Regions from separate parts of the Cupriavidus sp. H18C2 genome, predicted to be linked through region 2. Evidence: predicted binding sites of a transcription regulator. Region 2 holds the regulator's gene; each other region holds the start of a gene.
The links. The regulator sigma-54, encoded in region 2, starts transcription at its own class of promoters, with help from an activator protein. The targets are predictions, from matches to a motif close to TGGCANGNAANCTGCTTT.

Region 1: urtA (urea ABC transporter substrate-binding protein) is a predicted target of sigma-54. The motif match lies at 1,756-1,773, and genes of this name have one in related genera.
Region 3: EPAKOI_RS19175 (GTP cyclohydrolase II) is a predicted target of sigma-54. The motif match lies at 5,383-5,400, and genes of this name have one in related genera.

The regions. Positions count from the first base shown of each region.
Region 1 is NZ_CP186010.1:962,823-969,204, forward strand. Features, by position in the region: gene cyoB (cytochrome o ubiquinol oxidase subunit I) at 1-515, shown strand, start outside; gene cyoC (cytochrome o ubiquinol oxidase subunit III) at 521-1,165, shown strand; gene cyoD (cytochrome o ubiquinol oxidase subunit IV) at 1,166-1,516, shown strand; gene urtA (urea ABC transporter substrate-binding protein) at 1,827-3,080, shown strand; gene urtB (urea ABC transporter permease subunit UrtB) at 3,194-4,840, shown strand; gene urtC (urea ABC transporter permease subunit UrtC) at 4,842-6,044, shown strand; gene urtD (urea ABC transporter ATP-binding protein UrtD) at 6,041-6,382, shown strand, end outside.
Region 2 is NZ_CP186010.1:315,817-322,198, reverse strand. Features, by position in the region: gene EPAKOI_RS01535 (monovalent cation:proton antiporter family protein) at 1-1,077, opposite strand, end outside; gene EPAKOI_RS01530 (KpsF/GutQ family sugar-phosphate isomerase) at 1,227-2,210, shown strand; gene lptC (LPS export ABC transporter periplasmic protein LptC) at 2,214-2,843, shown strand; gene lptA (lipopolysaccharide transport periplasmic protein LptA) at 2,908-3,555, shown strand; gene lptB (LPS export ABC transporter ATP-binding protein) at 3,577-4,377, shown strand; gene EPAKOI_RS01510 (RNA polymerase factor sigma-54) at 4,522-6,003, shown strand; gene hpf (ribosome hibernation-promoting factor, HPF/YfiA family) at 6,054-6,382, shown strand, end outside.
Region 3 is NZ_CP186011.1:585,877-592,258, reverse strand. Features, by position in the region: gene EPAKOI_RS19200 (ABC transporter ATP-binding protein) at 1-116, opposite strand, end outside; gene EPAKOI_RS19195 (BMP family protein) at 192-1,199, opposite strand; gene EPAKOI_RS19190 (TetR/AcrR family transcriptional regulator) at 1,254-1,943, opposite strand; gene upp (uracil phosphoribosyltransferase) at 1,972-2,661, opposite strand; gene EPAKOI_RS19180 (URC4/urg3 family protein) at 2,773-4,080, opposite strand; gene EPAKOI_RS19175 (GTP cyclohydrolase II) at 4,077-5,315, opposite strand; gene EPAKOI_RS19170 (acyltransferase family protein) at 5,592-6,382, opposite strand, start outside.

The sequences.
Region 1 (6,382 bases), 650 kb from region 2:
ACAACCCGGAATGGACGCCGTGGCTGCACCTGGCCGTGGTGGGCGTGGTGTTCGTGGCGATGGGCATCGGCTTCCAGGTGCTGCAGATCGTCGTGTCGATCCGCGACCGCAAGAAGCTGGCCGACGTGACCGGCGACCCGTGGGGTGGCCGCACGCTGGAATGGGCCACGTCGTCGCCGCCCGCGTTCTACAACTTTGCGCACACCCCGGTGGTGCGTGACCTGGACGCGTTTGCCGACATGAAGGCCCGTGGCGAGAAGATGCCGACCAGCGGCTTCGAGCAGATCCACATGCCGAAGAACACGGCAGCCGGCTTCTACATGGGTGCCTGGAGCCTGGCGCTGGGCTTCGCGCTGACCTGGCACATCTGGTGGCTGGCCGCCGTGGGCCTGGTCGGCATGGTCGTGGCGTTCATCCGCCGCGCCAACGATGACCACATCGACTACTACGTGCCGGCCGCCGAGGTCGAGCAGATCGAAACCCGCTACCAGCAGCGTGTGGCTGCCCAGGGCTGATAACCATGTCGACAGAAGTTCTTGACCGCTTCGGGGCGCAAGCCCCCGCGCATGCGCACTCGCACGACGAGGCGCACGACCACGCGCATCACGACACCAGCGAGAACACGATCTTCGGGTTCTGGCTGTACCTGATGAGCGACTGCATCCTGTTCGCGTGCCTGTTCGCCGCGTTCGCCGTCCTGCGCGGCGAAGTGGCGGGCGGCCCGTCGGGCAAGGAGCTGTTCGAGCTCAACTACGTGCTCGTGGAAACCGCCATCCTGCTGTTCTCGTCGATCACCTACGGCTTTGCCATGGTGTCGATGCAGAACCAGCAGCGTGGTCGCGTGATGTTCTGGCTGGCCGTGACGTTCCTGCTTGGCGCGGGCTTCATGGCGATGGAAATCAACGAGTTCGCCCACCTGATCCACGAAGGCGCCGGCCCCAGCCGCAGCGCGTTCCTGTCGTCGTTCTTCACGCTGGTCGGCACGCACGGCCTGCACGTGGCAAGCGGCATGGTGTGGATGCTGGTGCTGATGTACCAGTTGTCGAAGAAGGGCCTGACGCCGGTGGTGGCCAAGCGCCTGAACTGCCTCAGCCTGTTCTGGCACTTCCTGGACGTGGTCTGGATCGGCGTGTTCACGGTCGTCTACCTGATGGGAGCAATGTAAATGGCACAGCAACACGCTACGAGCGCCCACGGCGCGTCGCACGGCCACAGCAGCGTCAAGTCGTACGTCATCGGCTTCGTGCTGGCCGTGATCCTGACCGTGATCCCGTTCAAGATCGTGATGGACGGCTCGATGGACCGCGCCACCACGCTCTGGATCATCCTGGGCATGGCCGTCGTGCAGATCGTCGTCCACCTGAAGTACTTCTTGCACCTGGACGGCTCCGACGGCCAGAAGTGGAACGTGATGGCGCTGCTGTTCACGGTCCTGATCTTGTTCATCGTGCTGGCCGGTTCGCTCTGGATCATGCACAACATGAACGCGAACATGATGCCGTGGATGAGCAAGTAACCGCCATCGCCGGTATCTGACGAAACGGGGCCTTCGGGTCCCGTTTTTTATTGCCCGCGGTGCGCCATGCACCGGCGGCGCACGGTCCTGCACCGTGCCGCATCGATGCACGGCATCGGTGCATCCTCCTGCCGCCTGCCCCGCGCGGCACGCGCACTGTCCTGGTGCGTCGCGATTCCCTTTCCGCCGATTTGTCGCGTCGCCGATGCCTGGCAACGGTTTGCGGGCGATGCGCCCGATGGCACGCTAGTTGCAGAAGCATCACCCGGGGTGCGTAGTCCCTACCAAACACGACAAACTGGGAGCTGCAATGAAACGACGTGACATGCTGAAGCTGTCGGCGGTGGCCGCCGCGGCGATGATCGGTACCAGCCCGCTGATGGCGCAGACCAAGGAGCCGATCAAGGTCGGCATCCTGCACTCGCTGTCCGGCACGATGGCCATTTCCGAGACGTCGCTGAAGGACGTGGCGCTCATGACGATCGACGAGATCAACAAGAGCGGCGGCCTGCTGGGCCGCAAGCTTGAGCCCGTGGTGGTGGACCCCGCCTCGAACTGGCCGCTGTTCGCCGAGAAGGCCCGCCAGCTCGTCACCAAGGACAAGGTCGCGGTCACGTTCGGCTGCTGGACGTCGGTGTCGCGCAAGTCCGTGCTGCCGGTCTACGAGGAACTGAACTCGCTGCTGTTCTACCCGGTGCAGTACGAGGGCGAGGAAATGTCCAAGAACGTGTTCTACACGGGCGCCGCGCCGAACCAGCAGGCCATCCCGGCGGTGGAATACCTGATGAGCAAGGAAGGCGGCGGCGCCAAGCGCTTCTTCCTGCTGGGCACCGACTACGTCTACCCGCGCACCACCAACAAGATCCTGCGCGCGTTCCTGAAGAGCAAGGGCGTGGCCGACAAGGACATCGAGGAGGTCTACACCCCGTTCGGCCACAGCGACTACCAGACCATCGTCGCCAACATCAAGAAGTTCTCGCAGGGCGGCAAGACCGCCGTGATCTCCACGATCAACGGCGACTCCAACGTGCCGTTCTACAAGGAACTGGGCAACGCCGGCCTGAAGGCCAAGGACGTGCCGGTGGTGGCGTTCTCCGTGGGCGAGGAAGAACTGCGCGGCATCGACACCAAGCCGCTGGTGGGCCACCTGGCCGCGTGGAACTACTTCATGTCGGTCAAGAACCCGCAGAACGATGCGTTCAAGAAGCAGTGGGCGGCATGGGTCAAGGCCAATAACCTGCCCGGCGGCGACAAGCGCGTGACCAACGACCCGATGGAAGCCACCTACGTGGGCATCCACATGTGGGCCCAGGCCGTCAAGAAGGCCGGCACCACCGACGTGGACAAGGTGCGCGCCGCCATGTACGGCCAGACCTTCAAGGCCCCGGACGGCTTCACGCTGACCATGGGTGACAACCACCACCTCTACAAGCCCGTGATGATCGGCGAGGTGAAGGGCGACGGCCAGTTCAACGTGGTGTGGAAGACGGCCAAGCCGGTCCGCGCCCAGCCGTGGAGCCCGTTCATCGCCGGCAACGAAGGCAAGGCCGACAAGGTCAACTAAGCCGGCCCCGGCTTGGTCATGCATCCCCTTTCCCGCCCGGCGGGAGAGGGGGCGCCCGCAGGTCATCCGAACGAACAAAAGACGCGATCCATCGCGCTACACCAGACTCCTGAATGCACCGACCACATGCGTCATGGCTGGCATGGCTGCGCGCCGTGCTTGCCGCCTTGCTGCTGGCCGCCGCCCCGCTCTGGGCCGCCACGCCGCTGACCCAGGCGGACCTGAAGCCGCTGGCCGAAGACGACTTCGATGCGAAGTCCGCCGCCCTGACCCGCATCACGCAGGCGCCGCCCGCCCAGGCCGAGCCGATCCTGAAGGCGCTGCAGGACGATGCGCTGCAGTACGCGCCGTCCGTGGGCATGGTGCGCACCGACGGCGACAAGACGCTCGATGCGATCACCGGCCAGCCGGTCACCGTGCCGGCCGATTCGCTGGAATCGCTGACGCTGAACAACAGCCTGCGCGCTATCGTCGACAGTGCCGCCAGCAGCCTGCTGCTGCAGTCGGCCGACATCGCCGTCCGCACGCAGGCCATCGCCACGCTGCTGGACCAGCCCGAGAGCGCGTCGCGCCCGGCGGTGGAGGCAGCCCGCAAGGCCGAGGCCGACGCCGGCCTGCGCGCCCGGCTCGACGTGATCTGGGCCAGCACGGTGCTGGCCGAGGGTACCGACGCGGCGCGCGGCGACCGCATCGAGGCCATCCGCATCCTGGCCAGCGACAGCAACCCGCAGTCGCGCCAGAAGCTGGCGCCGCTGATGGAAAAGGACGACGCCGGCAAGTACCGCGAGCCCGACGAGGGCGTGCGCGTGGCCGCCCAGCAGGCCATCGACCAGTTGCGCAGCGGCGAGCGCCGCGCCGAGGTGGTCGGCAACCTGTTCGCGGGCCTGAGCCTGGGCAGCGTGCTGCTGCTGGCGGCGCTGGGCCTGGCCATCACGTACAGCCTGATCGGCGTCATCAACATGGCGCACGGCGAATTCTTGATGATCGGCGCCTATGCCACCTACGTGGTGCAGACGCTGTTCCGCGCCTACGCGCCGCCCGAGGCGTTCGGCTGGTACCTGCTGGCCGCGCTGCCGGCATCGTTCCTGGTCGCCGGCCTAGTCGGCTTCGCGATCGAGCGCATCGTGCTGCGCCACCTGTACGGCCGTCCGCTGGAAACGCTGCTGGCCACGTTCGGTATCAGCCTGCTGCTGATGCAGGCCGTGCGCACCATCTTCGGCGCGCAGAACGTGGAGGTGGCCAACCCGGCGTGGATGAGCGGCGGCTTTACTGCGATGGCCGGGCTCGTGATCCCGTACAACCGCGTGGTCATCATCCTGTTCGCGCTGGGCGTAGTGGCCGTGGCCTGGGCCGTGCTGAACCGCACGCGGCTGGGCCTGTTCGTGCGCGCCACGACGCAGAACCGCACGATGGCCGCCTGCGTGGGCGTGCGCACCTGGAAGGTGGACAGCTACGCGTTCGCGTTCGGCGCCGGCATTGCCGGGCTGGGCGGCTGCGCGCTGTCGCAGATCGGCAATGTGGGCCCGGACCTGGGCCAGGCGTACATCATCGACTCGTTCATGGTCGTGGTGCTCGGCGGCGTGGGCCAGCTGGCCGGGACCATCGTCGGCGCCTTCGGCCTGGGCATCATCAACAAGTTCATCGAGCCGTTCTACGGCGCGGTGCTGGCCAAGATCTTCGTCCTCGTGCTGATCGTGCTGTTCATCCAGAAACGGCCACAGGGACTTTTCGCGCTCAAGGGGCGCAGCGCGGAGGCCTGACATGCGCAGTTTTTCCTCTGAATCCGGCAAGACGTTCCGTCTGGCCGTGCCCGAGCGCCAGCCGCTGTTCTCGGGCCGCGTCTGGACCCTGCTGGTGGCGCTGACCGCCATCGTCGGCATCGGCGTGCCGGTCTGCGCGCTGCTGCTGCCCGAGGGGCATCCGCTGCACCTGTCGGCCTACGCGCTGACGCTGGTCGGCAAGATCATGTGCTTTGCGCTGGCCGCCATCGCGCTGGACCTGGTCTGGGGCTACTGCGGCATCCTGAGCCTGGGCCACGGGCTGTTCTTCGCGCTGGGTGGCTACGCCATGGGCATGTACCTGATGCGGTCCATCGGCCGCGAGGGCGTCTACAAGAGCGACCTGCCCGACTTCATGGTGTTCCTGGACTGGAAGGAACTGCCCTGGTTCTGGCAGGGCACCGAGCACCTGCCGTACGCGCTGCTGCTGGTGGTGCTGGTGCCGGGCGTGCTGGCTTGGCTGTTCGGGTACTTCGCGTTCCGCTCGCGCATCAAGGGCGTCTACCTGTCGATCATCACGCAGGCCATGACCTACGCGGCGATGCTGCTGTTCTTCCGCAACGAGACCGGCTTCGGCGGCAACAACGGCTTCACGGACTTCAAGCGCATCGCCGGCTACGCCGTGGCCGCGCCCGAGACGCGCACCGCGCTGTTCGTGCTGACGTTCCTGGCGCTGGTCGGCGGGTTCGTCGCATGCCGCTACATCGTCACGTCCAAGCTCGGCCGCGTGGTCACGGCCGTGCGCGACGCCGAGATGCGCGTGATGTTCTCCGGCTACAACCCGCTCGGCTACAAGCTGTTCGTCTGGACGTTCTCGGCCGTGCTGTGCGGCATTGCCGGCGCGCTGTACGTGCCGCAGGTGGGCATCATCAACCCGGGCGAGATGTCGCCGGCCAACTCGATCGAGATGGCCGTCTGGGTGGCCGTGGGCGGGCGCGGCACGCTGATTGGCCCGATCGTCGGCGCGTTCCTGGTCAACGGTGCCAAGACCATGTTCACGGCCTACTTTGCCGAGTACTGGCTGTTCCTGCTCGGTGCGATGTTCGTGCTGGTGACGCTGTACCTGCCCGACGGCGTGGTCGGCCTGGTGCGCCGCCTGCGCGGCCGGCGCACCGCCGCGCAGAAGATCGACGCCGCGGCGGCCGAGGAACCGGTGGCCGCGCCGCAACAAGGGAGCAACGCATGAACGCCGCACTGGGAGTGGAGCAGGCCGAAAGCGGCGACGCCACGGGCCTGGGCCGCATCGTCGAGCCGGGCGTCATCGACACCTCGCACGGCCCGATCCTCTACATCGAGGACCTGACCGTGCAGTTCGACGGCTTTCGCGCGCTGAACAAGCTGTCGCTGTCGATCGACCACGGCGAGCTGCGCTGCGTGATCGGCCCCAACGGCGCCGGCAAGACGACGATGATGGACGTGATTACCGGCAAGACCGGCCCGCGCAACGCCAACGTCACGGGCCGCGTGTTCCTGGGCCAGACCATCGACCTGATGCGCATGACCGAGCCGAAGATCGCCCAGACC
Region 2 (6,382 bases):
GATCAGCACCGGGTCCACCAGCCCCATGCCGTCGATCTGGTTCAGCAGCACGAACCCGAACTCGCCGGCCTGCGCCAGCCCCAGGCCCGTGCGGATGGCCACCCCCTGGCGCGAGCCGAACAGCCGCGCCAGCCCGGTAATCAGCACCAGCTTGAACACGATGGGGATGACCAGCAGGCCCAGCACCAGCCAGACGTGGTCGAACACCACGCGCACGTTCAGCAGCATGCCGATGGTGACGAAGAACAGGCCCAGCAGCACGTCGCGGAACGGCTTGATGTCTTCTTCCACCTGATGGCGGTAAGGCGTCTCGGAGATCAGCATGCCCGCCATGAACGCGCCCAGCGCCATCGACAGGCCCAGCCGCTCGGTCAGCGCCGCCATGCCCAGCGTCACCAGCAGCAGGTTCAGCATGAACAGTTCCTGCGACCGGCGCGCCGCCACGATGTGGAACCAGCGGCTCATCAGGCGCTGCCCCACGAAGAAGATCAGGCTCAGCGCCACGACGATCTTGACCGTGGCCAGGCCCAGCGCGGCGGCCAGGTCGCCCGGATCGCGCGACAGGGCCGGGATGATGATCAGCAGCGGCACCACGGCCAGATCCTGGAACAGCAGCACGCTGATGATGTTGCGGCCGTGCTCGCTTTCCAGCTCCATCCGCTCGGACAGCATCTTGACGACGATGGCCGTCGACGACATGGCCAGCGCCCCGCCCAGCGCCACCGACGCCTGCCAGGACAGCGGGAACAGCCAGCTGAACAGCCAGCTCGCGGGCACCACCGCCAGCATCGACAGCGCCACCTGCGACCCGCCCAGCCCGAACACCAGCCGCTTCATCGCCCGCAGCTTGCTCAGGCTGAACTCCAGGCCGATCGAGAACATCAGGAAGACCACGCCGAATTCGGCCAGGTACTTGGTCTGGCCGGTGTCGCTGGCCAGGCCCAGCGCGTGCGGGCCGATCAGGATGCCCACCGCCAGGTAGCCCAGCATGGGCGGCAGTTGCAGCATGCGGAACGCCACCACGCCGAAGACGGCGGCGGCCAGCAGCACGAGGGTCAGTTCCAGCGGAGAATGCATTCGGCAGGCTTTGGAAACACCGGCCGGGCACGCGCCTGAGCCGGCATCGGCACCCCGCCGGCAAGAGACGGCAAGCGCGGCGGTCGTCATGGCGGCCGGGCGGATCGCCGGGCCAGACGCCATCGCATTCGTTGGTATACTCCAGCGCCATGATAGCCAATTTCGATGCGGATCGAGCACTCGCGCTCGCTCGCCACACCCTTCAGATCGAGGCCGACGCCGTTTCGGCGCTGGCCGGCCGGCTGACGCCCGCGTTCACCAAGGCGGTCGAGATGATTCTCGGCTGCACCGGGCGCGTGGTGGTCTCCGGCATCGGCAAGTCCGGCCACATCGGCCGCAAGGTGGCCGCCACGCTGGCCTCCACCGGCACGCCGTCGTTCTTCGTCCACCCGGCCGAGGCCAGCCACGGCGACCTGGGCATGATCACGCGCGACGACGTGCTGATCGCGTTCTCGAACTCGGGCGAGACCGCCGAACTGCTGTCGATCGTGCCGATCGTCAAGCGCATCGGCGCCGGCTTGATCTCGATCACCGGCAATGCCGGGTCGAACCTGGCCAAGCTGTCGGACGCCCACCTGGACGGCGCCGTCGCGCAGGAAGCCTGCCCGCTGAACCTGGCCCCTACGGCCAGCACCACGGCCGCGCTGGCCCTGGGCGACGCGCTGGCGGTGGCCGTGCTCGACGCGCGCGGCTTTGGCGAGGAGGATTTCGCCCGCTCCCATCCCGGCGGCGCGCTGGGCCGCAAGCTGCTGACCCACGTGCGCGACGTCATGCGCACCGGCAACGCGGTGCCCGAGGTGCGCGAAAGCACGCCGCTGGCCCAGGCGCTGATGGAAATCACGCGCAAGGGCATGGCCATGACCGCCGTGGTGGACCCCGATGGCCGCGCCATCGGCGTGTTCACCGACGGCGACCTGCGCCGCCTGCTGGAAACCCCGCGCGACTGGAAGACCGTGCCGATCGGGGACGTCATGCACCATAACCCGCGCACGGTAAACCAGGACCAGTTGGCCGTGGAAGCCGTGCAGATCATGGAAACGAACCGCATCAACCAGCTACTGGTCGTCGATGGCGACGGCCGCCTGGTGGGCGCGCTCCATATCCATGACCTGACGCGCGCCAAGGTCATCTGAACGATGCCGGACTTCCTGTCCAGACTCACCGGAATGGTCATGCGGCTGCTGCCGCTGCTGCTGATGGCCATCGTCGCCGGCAGCACGTTCTGGCTCGTGCAATTGAACTCACCGCGCGAGGACGCCGAGCAGTCGCGCGCCAAGCGCCACGAGCCCGACTACTGGATGGAGCGCTTCTCGGCCACCGAGCTGGCCGAGGACGGATCCACCAAGCTGCGCTTCACCGGCGTCAGGATGATCCATTTCGAGGACGACCAGACCTACGAGGTGACCACGCCGGCCATGCGCTCGTACGAGGCCGACCGGCCGCCCGTGACTGCCAATTCCGACCGCGGCGTGATGAACGCCGAGGGGTCGGTGATCGACCTGTACGGCAACGCCTTCGTCATCCGGCAGGCCGGCGCCGATCCGTCGAAGGACCCGCGCATGACCGCCGCCTCGCAATACTTCCAGTTGCTGGTCAACGACGACATCGTCAAGACCGACAAGGCCGTGGAGCTGACGCGCGGCCCGTCGGTCATGACCGCCAACGGCATGATCTTCAACAACGTCACCCGCGAAGTACAATTGCTGGGCAACGTACGCGGCACGATCATCATGAACCCGCCGCAGGGGCAGACCAGGACCCAGTGACGCCGGCAGCCGCCCACGCGGCGGCGCGCCCTGGTCGCCGTCTTCATCTCATCATTCGCCAAACATGACCGCATCCCTGACGACATCGTCCTGTCGCCGCCTCGCGCCCGCCCTGCTGGGCGCCCTTGCCGCCATCGGCCTGACGCTGGCCGCGCCGGCCTTTGCCGAACGCGCGGACCAGGGCAAGCCGCTGGTGCTGGAGGCCGACAACGCCAGCTACGATGACGTCAAGCAGATCTACACGCTCACCGGCAACGTGGTGCTGACCAAGGGCACGATGGTGCTGAAGTCGGACGCCGCCGAGCTGCGCACCGACCCCGAGGGCTACCAGTACGCCATCGCCACCGCCAAGCCGGGCCGCCAGGCGTACATCCGCCAGAAGCGCGACGGCGTGGACGAGTACATCGACGGCTGGGGCGACCGCATCGAATACGACGGCAAGTCGGAGGTCAACAAGCTGATCGGCCATGCCCGCGCGGCGCGCGTGTCTGGCGCGGGCGCGAAGATCATCGACGAGATCCGCGGCGCGGTCATCACCTACGACAGCCGCAACGAGTACTACACGGCCACGGGCGGCGACAACAACACGACCGCCGGCAACCCGTCGGGCCGCGTGCGCGCGGTGCTGTCGCCGCGCACCGATGCCAGCGCGCCCGCCGCGGCCGGCCCGCAGCTCGACCTGCGGCCGTCGGCCACGCCCGCCAAGCCCTAACGATTGACCAGCCAGTCCCTGATGAACGATACCGCCACGCTCGCCGCCGCCGCCCCGTCCTCCGCATCGGCCGTCCGCACCGACAGCAGCACGCTGGTCGTGCGCCACCTGAAGAAGCGCTACGGCACGCGCACCGTGGTCAAGGACGTGTCGCTCGACGTGAAGAGCGGCGAGGTGGTGGGCCTGCTCGGCCCCAACGGCGCGGGCAAGACCACGTCGTTCTACATGATCGTGGGGCTGGTGGCGCTGGACGAAGGCGACATCGTGCTGGACGACGTGCACATCAGCGGCCTGGCGATCCACGAGCGCGCCCGCATGGGGCTGTCGTACCTGCCGCAGGAAGCGTCGGTGTTCCGCAAGCTCAACGTCGAGGAGAACATCCGCGCGGTGCTGGAACTGCAGGTCGACAACGGCAAGCCGCTGTCCAAGGCCGAGATCGAGCGCCGGCTGGATTCGCTGCTCGACGACCTGCAGATTGCCCACCTGCGCAACAACCCGGCGCTGTCGCTGTCCGGCGGCGAGCGGCGGCGCGTGGAAATCGCCCGGGCGCTGGCGTCGTCGCCGCGCTTCATCCTGCTGGACGAGCCGTTCGCCGGCGTGGACCCGATTGCCGTGGGCGAGATCCAGCGCATCGTCAGCTTCCTGAAGGCGCGCAACATCGGCGTGCTGATCACCGACCACAACGTGCGCGAGACGCTGGGCATCTGCGACCACGCGTACATCATCAGCGAAGGCACCGTGCTGGCGGCCGGCCAGCCCGAGGAAATCATCGCCAACGAGTCGGTCCGGCGGGTCTACCTGGGCGAGAATTTCCGCATGTAAAGCGCGGCCCCGCGCCGCCCGCAGGTCATTTTTACCGCACCTGCACACGGCTTTTCCAAAGCCGTTTCCGATCAGCGAAGCCGAAACGATAGGTTCTAGCAAATTCCGTTCCAACAACGGAAAGATGCGCATAGAATAGGTCGCATGAAACCTTCGCTTCAGCTCCGACTCTCCCAGCATCTGGCCCTGACGCCGCAACTGCAGCAATCGATTCGGTTGCTGCAGCTTTCCACGCTCGAACTCCAGCAGGAGGTGGAACAGGCCCTCACGGAAAACCCGCTGCTCGAACGCGAGAACGACTGGATCGAAAGCCCGCTGCGGGTGGCCGCGGACGGGTCCGTCAACCTCCAGAGCGCCCCGGCGCCGGCCCCCGCCGAGCCCCAGGCCAACGGCGACGACCGCACCGATCGCGCCGCTGGCAGCGAGGACGAGGGTTTTGGCGATTCGGGCAGCGAGGACTACGGCAACGACTGGAGCCTGGACGACTTCGCGCGCCGCCCGCAGGGCGACGAGGACGAGAAGACGCCGATGCAGTTGCGCGACGCCGATCCCACGCTGCGCGAATACCTGATGGAGCAATTGACGCCCCTCAAGATCTCGGCGCGCGACAAGGGCCTGGCCATCTTCCTGATCGAATCGCTGGACGACGACGGCTACCTGAGTGCGTCACTCGAGGAAATCTGCAGCGAACTTCCTGAAGAACTCGAGTTCGAACACGATGAAGTGCACGCGATGCTGACGCTGCTGCAGAGCTTCGACCCGCCTGGCGTGGGCGCCCGCAATGCCGCGGAATGCCTGAGCCTGCAACTGAAGCGGCTGCAGCATCCGCAGCGCGAGCTGGCCCTGACCATCGTCAACCAGCACCTGGAACTGCTGGCCGTGCGCGACTACACGCGGCTCAAGAAAGCGCTCCAGGTGGACGAAATAGCTTTGAAGGCCGCGCACGAGCTGATCCGTTCGCTGGCGCCGTACCCGGGACATGCGTACAGTCGTCCCGAAGCGGATTTCGTGGTGCCGGACGTGTTCGTGCGCAAGAGCGGCAGCGGCTGGATCGCCCAGTTGAACCCCGACGTGATGCCGCGGCTGCGGATCAACGACATGTACGCGCAGATCCTGCGCGGCGCGAAGGGCGAGGCCGGGGCGGCCGGGCTGCAGCAGAAGCTGCAGGAAGCGCGGTGGCTCATCAAGAACATCCAGCAGCGATTCGACACGATCCTGCGGGTGGCGCAGGCAATTGTGGAGCGTCAGAAGAACTTTTTTTCGCACGGCGAAATAGCGATGCGACCCTTGGTTTTGCGGGAAATAGCCGATACACTCGGTTTACATGAGTCGACCATTTCCCGGGTGACGACGAACAAATACATGGCCACGCCGATGGGTACTTTCGAGTTGAAGTACTTCTTTGGCAGCCACGTCTCCACCGAGACGGGCGGCGCGGCCTCATCCACGGCGATCCGCGCGCTGATCAAGCAACTGATAGGAGCCGAAGACCCCAGGAATCCTCTTTCCGACAGCCGCATCGCCGAATTGCTGGGCGAACAGGGCTTTGTGGTCGCACGCCGCACGGTGGCCAAATACCGCGAAGCGCTGAAGATCCCCGCAGTGAATCTCCGCAAGTCTTTGTAGCCGAGCCGCAACCGCCTGCCTGGTGCGGCTCTTTCAGAAGGAGAAGCGCTATGAACTTCAAGATCAGTGGACACCACCTCGACATCACGCCGCCGCTGCGTGAGTATGTGGAAACGAAACTGGAGCGAATTGTCAGGCATTTCGATCAGGTCATTGGCGTGAGCGTGCTGCTATCGGTCGACAACCACAAGGAAAAGGACAGGCGTCAGTACGCGGAAATCAATCTGCATCTCAAGGGCAAGGACATCTTCGTCGAAGCGCACCATGAAGACCTGTACGCCGCGATCGACTGTCTGGTCGACAAGCTCGACCGCCAGGTGATCCGCTACAAGGACCGGGTGCAGGGACATGACCGCGAGGCGGTCAAGTACCAGATGGC
Region 3 (6,382 bases), on a different replicon from region 2:
AGCAGCGCCAGCACCTCGCCACGGTGCAGGTCCAGCGAGATATCGTCGTTGGCCACCAGCGCGCCGAACCGCCGGGTGATATGCGAAAGCCGGAGCACCGGCGGTTCCTGGGACATCGATGTCGGGATAGGCAATGGATACGGCCCCGTCCGCGCGGAACGGGGCGATGCAGGGTGGATCGGCAAACGCGCTTACGGCGTCGACTTCGGCTCGGTCTCCACGGCCTTGACCGCGAACTTGCCGTCGAGGATCGCCTTCTCCTTCGCGCGGACCTTCGTCATCACGTCGGCCGGCACCTTGCCCTCGAACGTGCCCAGCGGCGCCAGTTCCGCGCCCTTGTACTTCATCAGCGAATACTGGCCGTAGTCCTCGTTCCTGAACTGGCCGGCCCTGACCTTGGCCAGCGCGGCCGCGATGGTCGGCTCCATGTGCCAGAGCGCGGACGCCACCACGGTTGCCGGGTACTGCGGCTGGGTGTTGATGACGTTGCCGATGGCCAGCTTGCCGCGTTCCTTGGCCGCGTCCGACACGCCGAAGCGCTCGGCGTACAGCACGTCGGCGCCCTTGTCGATCATCGCGAAGGCGGCTTCCTTGGCCTTGGGCGGGTCGAACCACGAGCCGATGAAGCTCACCGTGAACTTCACCTTCGGGTTCACCTCGCGCGCGCCTTCCATGAACGCGTGCATCAGCCGGTTGACCTCGGGAATCGCGTAGCCGCCCACCATGCCGATATGGTTGGTCCTGGTCATGCCGCCCGCGATCATGCCGGTCAGGTACGACGGCTCCTGGATGTAGTTGTCGAACACCGAGAAATTCGGCGCCTGCGGCTTGCCCGACGACCCCATCAGGAACGCCGTCTTCGGATAGTCCTTGGCCACCTTGCGCGCCGCGCCTTCCACCGCGAACGACTCCCCGACGATCAGCCCGGCGCCCTGCTCGGCGTACTGGCGCATCACGCGCTCGTAGTCGGCGTTGGACACGCTCTCGGAGAACACATAGTCGATCTCGCCGCGCCCCTTGGCCTCGTTGAGCGCCTTGTGGATGCGCGACACCCACTGCTGCTCCACGGGCACCGTGTAGACCGCGGCCACCTTGACCCTGGCCTGCGCGTGGACGGCCGGCGGCAGCCCGACGGCCGCCAGCGTGGCGGCTGCGGCGGCGGCCTTGAGCCAGGTACGGCGAACGCTTCCCTTTTGCATGACTTCACTCCCCTTTTTCTGGTTGGTGGATGGTGATGATGGATGGCCGCCGGCTCAGGCGGCAGGGCTGCCCGGCCCGCTCTCTGGCGGGGCCAGCCCGCAGCCGCGTAGCAGCAGCGCCACCAGGTGCTCGGTGGCGCGCTCGAAGTCCTGCGCGTCCAGCGCGCTGACGTCCAGCACCGCGCAGACCTGCGCCTCGAAATCGGCATAGGTCTGCGTGGCGGCCCAGATCGTGAAAAACAGGTGGTACGGGTCTACCGGCGCCATCTGGCCGGCGTCGATCCAGGCGCGGATCACCAGCGCCTTGCGCGCCACCAGTTCGCGCAGCGCCTGGCGCAGCACGCCGCCAATCTCGGGCGCGCCGTGCAGCAGTTCGTTGGCGAACACGCGCGAGGCATCGGGGTGGCTGGCCGACAGCCGCATCTTGGCGCGGATGTACTGCTCCAGCGCCAGCCGCGGCGGGTAGTCGGCGCTGATGATGTCGGTCTCCGACAGCCACAGGCTCAGCGTATGCGCCAGCACGGCCCGGTACAGCGCCTGCTTGGTGCGGAAGTAGTAGTGCAGGTTCGACTTGGGCACGCCGGCGCGCGTGGCGATGTCCGCCATGGTGGCCCCGGCAAAGCCGGCCCGGGCAAACACGTACTCCGCCGCGCGCAGGATCAGCGCCTCGTTCTCCTGCCGGATGCGGCCGCCCGCCGGTGGGGCGGCGCGCGGCGCGGCGCGTGCGTGGACCCTGGCGTCCATCATGCGTCGTCCATCGGTCGGCCGCCGGTCACTTGGTGCCGTACAGCCGGTCGCCGGCGTCGCCCAGCCCCGGCACGATGTAGCCGTGGTCGTTGAGCTGCTCGTCGATGGCGGCGGTGACGATGGCCACGTCCGGATGCGCGGCCTGCAGCGCGCGCAGCCCGGGCCGCGACGCGATCAGGCAGACGTACTTCATCGTCGTCACGCCGGCCTCCTTGAGCCGGTTGATGGCCGCCACGGCCGAGTTGCCGGTGGCCAGCATCGGGTCCACGACGATCACAAAGCGCTCGTGGATGTCCTCGGGCATCTTGAAGTAGTACTCGATGGGCTCCAGCGTTTCCGGGTCGCGGTACAGGCCGATATGCCCGACGCGCGCGGCCGGCAGCAGGTCCAGCATGCCGTCCAGGAAACCGTTGCCGGCGCGCAGGATCGACACCAGGCAGAGCTTCTTGCCGGACAGCACCGGCGACTGCATCGGCGCGATGGGGGTGCGGATGGCGATGGTCTCCATCGCCAGGTCGCGCGTGGCCTCGTACGTCAGCAGCTGGCTGATCTCGCGCACCAGTCGCCGGAAGTTGTCGGTGGTGGTTTCCTCGCTGCGCACCAGCGTCACCTTGTGCTGCACCAGCGGATGGTTGACCACCATCACGGCGGGCGTGGCCGCGCTGGTTTCGGCAAAGGTCTCCACGGCCGTCGGTGCGTGGGTCATGTCGTTCATGGTGCGCTCCTGGTTGTCCGGGTGTCGCCCGGTGCGGGCGCAGCGGGCCGCCGGCCGCCAGGTGGGGCGGCCGGCCGATGCCTGCGCTGCGAATGCTTCGTGGTCCTGCCGCTAGAACACCGTGCCGTCGCTCTGGATCTCGAACGGCGGCGGGCCACCCGGCGGCCGGCGCTGCGCCGCGATGCGCCGCCCCGCCGCCCAGGTGCCGCCTTCCAGCACGCGCGCCAGCGGAAAATCCTCGGCCTTCAGGCCCAGCGCCTGGCGCACCGCGTCGGCCACCAGATCCAGGCCAGTCACGGTCAGCGCGCGCCATTCCACGATCTCGGGCTCGTCCACCGTATGGGCGCGGCTGGCAAACGCGCGGTCGCGCGGCACGGTCAGTTCGAAGTCGTAGAGCAGGCCGCCGTTGCGGTACTCGGGCAGGCCGGTCAGCGCGTCCAGGCCCACCACGGTCAGGCCGCCGTCCTCCAGCGGCTCCAGCAGCGAATAGGTCAGCCACTGCGTGAGCTTGTGGAATGGCACCAGCCCGCCCGGCGCGGCCGGGTGCCGCCAGCAGTCGCCCAGCGACACGCCATCCATCTGCACGCGGCCCGGCCACACCGGACCCAGCGCCACCAGCAGCGTGCGCAGCACGAACGACGCTTCGATCCGATGGTCCTGCGCGTGCGCGGCCAGGTAGTCGAACAAGTTGCCCAGCCGCGCCGGCGTGCCGAACACGGCCGGCGTGGCCTGCATCACCTCGCCCAGCCGGCGCAGCAGCCCGGCGCGGCCTTCCAGCCCCACCAGCGGGTTGTGCTGCGCCACCTGGAAAGCCGTGGCGATGGTCGACGCGTCGATGCGGGCCAGCCGCTCGGCATCGGCGCGCAGCGGATCGCCCGGCTCGGCCGAGAAGCCGCCGCGCGCGAACAGGTCGAAGCTGGCCACGCCCAGCCCTTCGGACCGCGTCAGCATCATGTCGCTGGCCGGGTCGCGGTAGCGCCAGTCCGGCCCCGCGCCGGCATCGAGCAGCACGCTCGGGATGACGAGGTCGATGCCGATGCGCGCGCGTTCCGCGCAGTGGTCGGCGCCCGACATGCCCGCGCGCTCGCACAGGATCTGCCAGCGGTTGATCGATTCCTGGCCCGGCCCGCCGCTCTCGAAATGGCGCCAGCGGCTGTGGTACGGCACCTTCAGGTCCGGGTAGCGGCGCCGGATCGTGGCGGCCACGTAGTCGGCGATGGCATGCACCCGGTCCGGATGCCAGGTAAAGCGTTCGGACTCGCCGGATGCGACGAATTCGGTCACGGCCGCGCAATGCGTGCGCACCGCCTGGCCGCTCAGCAGCGCCGCGGCGGGGTGGTCGGCCGGCACCGGGCTGTGCCAGCCGCTGCCCGTGCCGGGTTCGTGTCCGGTCGTACCTCCTGCGGAATGTTCGTTCATTCGTTCAACCCCCTGCCCTTTGCCAGGGCGAGTTCGTTGGCATCCGGCGGCGTGTAGCTGGTGAAGTAACCCGCCGCCACCTTCGCATCGATTTCCACGCGCGCATCGGCCGGGATCAGCGCATCGGGGATGGCCACCTGCTCCACCACCTCGATGCCCTGCGCGGTCAGCGCGCCATGCTTCATGTTGCTCATCGAGGCCCAGCGGTCGATGCGCCGGATCCCGAGCCAGTGGAAGACGTCGGGCATCAGTTCCTGGAACCGCATGTCCTGCACGCCGGCCACGCATTCGGTGCGCGCGAAGTACGTCTCCGCGCGATCCCCGCCCACCTGCCGCTTGCGAGCGTTATAGACCAGGAACTTGGTGACCTCGCCCAAAGCCCGGCCCTCCTTGCGGTTATAGACCACGAGCCCCACGCCGCCCTGCTGGGCCATCTCGATGCACACCTCGATGCCGTGTGCCAGGTAGGGCCGGCAGGTGCAGATGTCGGAGCCGAACACGTCCGAGCCGTTGCATTCGTCGTGCACGCGGCAGGCCACGCGCGTCTCGGGCTTGCCGAGCTGGCTGATGTCGCCGAAGAAGTAGAGCGTCATGCCGCCGATGGGCGGCAGGAAGACCTTCAGGTCCGGCCGCGTGACCAGTTCCGGAAACATGCCGCCGGTTTGCTCGAACAGGCTGCGGCGCAGGATGCTTTCCTTGATGTTGAAGCGCCGCGCGATGCCGGGCAGGTACCAGACCGGGTCGATGGCGGCCTTGGTCACGCGCACGTCGCCGTTCGGATAGAGGATGTCGCCATCGGGCTTGAGCCGGCCGGCCGCGATGGCGGCGCCCAGCTCGGGCATGTTGATGTGGGCGCGCGTGATGGCGATGGTCGGGCGGATGTCGAAGCCGGCCGCGATGCGGTCCGCGAAGACCGTGGAGACCAGGTGGCCCCAGGGGTCGAGCGAGACAATCTTGTCCGGGTCGCCCCATTGCGCGTGCGGGCCGATGGCCTCGGCCGGCGCGGTGTCGGTCAGGTCCGGCCGGTGCGCGCGCTGCAGGCTGCCCGACGCCACCGCCAGCGCGCGGTAGATTGCATAGGCGCCCGCATGCGTGCCGATGACGTTGCGCTGCGCGGGGTCGGTCAGGCTGGCGATCACGGGCCCCCGCTCCGCGGCGGTGGGCGCGCCCCACTGGATGGGCTCCGCCGGCTTGTCGCGCCGCGCGTGCGAAGTCAGGACGATGTGATCGGACATGGTCGCCTCCCCGGTGCTGCACCGGAACACGAATCCTGACCAGATGGTCAGGTTTACATGTTCATACTAGGCAACGTCCATGCCAACGCCCAAGTGGGGTTGTTACGGTTGGTGAGGACCCGTACGCACCGGCCGGGTGCGGCGGGGGACGGACATGCGGGGCCGCGCGGGTACTTCGCGGTGCACGTGCACCAGCATCCACCGGCCAGCCCGCCATAAAAAAGCGGCACGATCCGGTAAGGATGCGTGCCGCTTCTGGCGCTTGAGGGGGCGGGTTTAGCCGCCGGCCCGTTGCCCCAGCCGCCCGCGCGCGCGGTTCGGCAGCCCGGCCGTCAGCCAGCCCACCACGGCGCGCACCGGGTTGCCGGCCTCCACATAGCGATGGAAGACCGCGCCGGCGGCGTTGCTGGCCACCCAGGCGAACACCATGCCGGCCGCGTTCAGCATCGGCCGGCCCGGCGCCACGTGCGTGACCACGGCGTTGACCACCAGGCAGACCGGAAAGTGGACCAGGAACACCGAGTAAGAGATCTTGCCGAAGTACGCCGTCAGGCGGCCGCCCGGCCAGTGTTCAAGCCAGCCGCCCCGGCGCGACACCGCCAGCAGCACCGCCGCCGCCAGCGCCACCGCGATCCGCGTGCGGAAATCGACGGCCAGCGCCGCCAAGCCAACCGCGGCCAGCGCCACCAGCGCCCAGCGCGAGCGGTCAGGATGCGACGCCCAGAACGCCAGCGCGCCCAGCCCGTAGGCGCCGAAGAAGTAGACGGCCCAGATGTCCCAGGCCGCGTCGCGGTTGAACCAGAACAGCGACGCGCCGGCCAGCACGGCCACCAGGGGCACCGCCAGCGGCAGCGCCTGGCGGGCCACGGCGCGCGACAGCCAGAGCACCGCCACCATCAGCGCAAACAGTTGCAGGTCGATGGCGATATACCAGACGCCGGCCGACAGCGCGTCCACGTCCAGGATGTTGTGCAGCAGCAGCACATGGGCGACGAACTGCGCCAGATGCGGCGCGGCGGGAATGGAATCGTGCTGCATCCACGTGCGCGCGATGGCGGCGCCGGCAA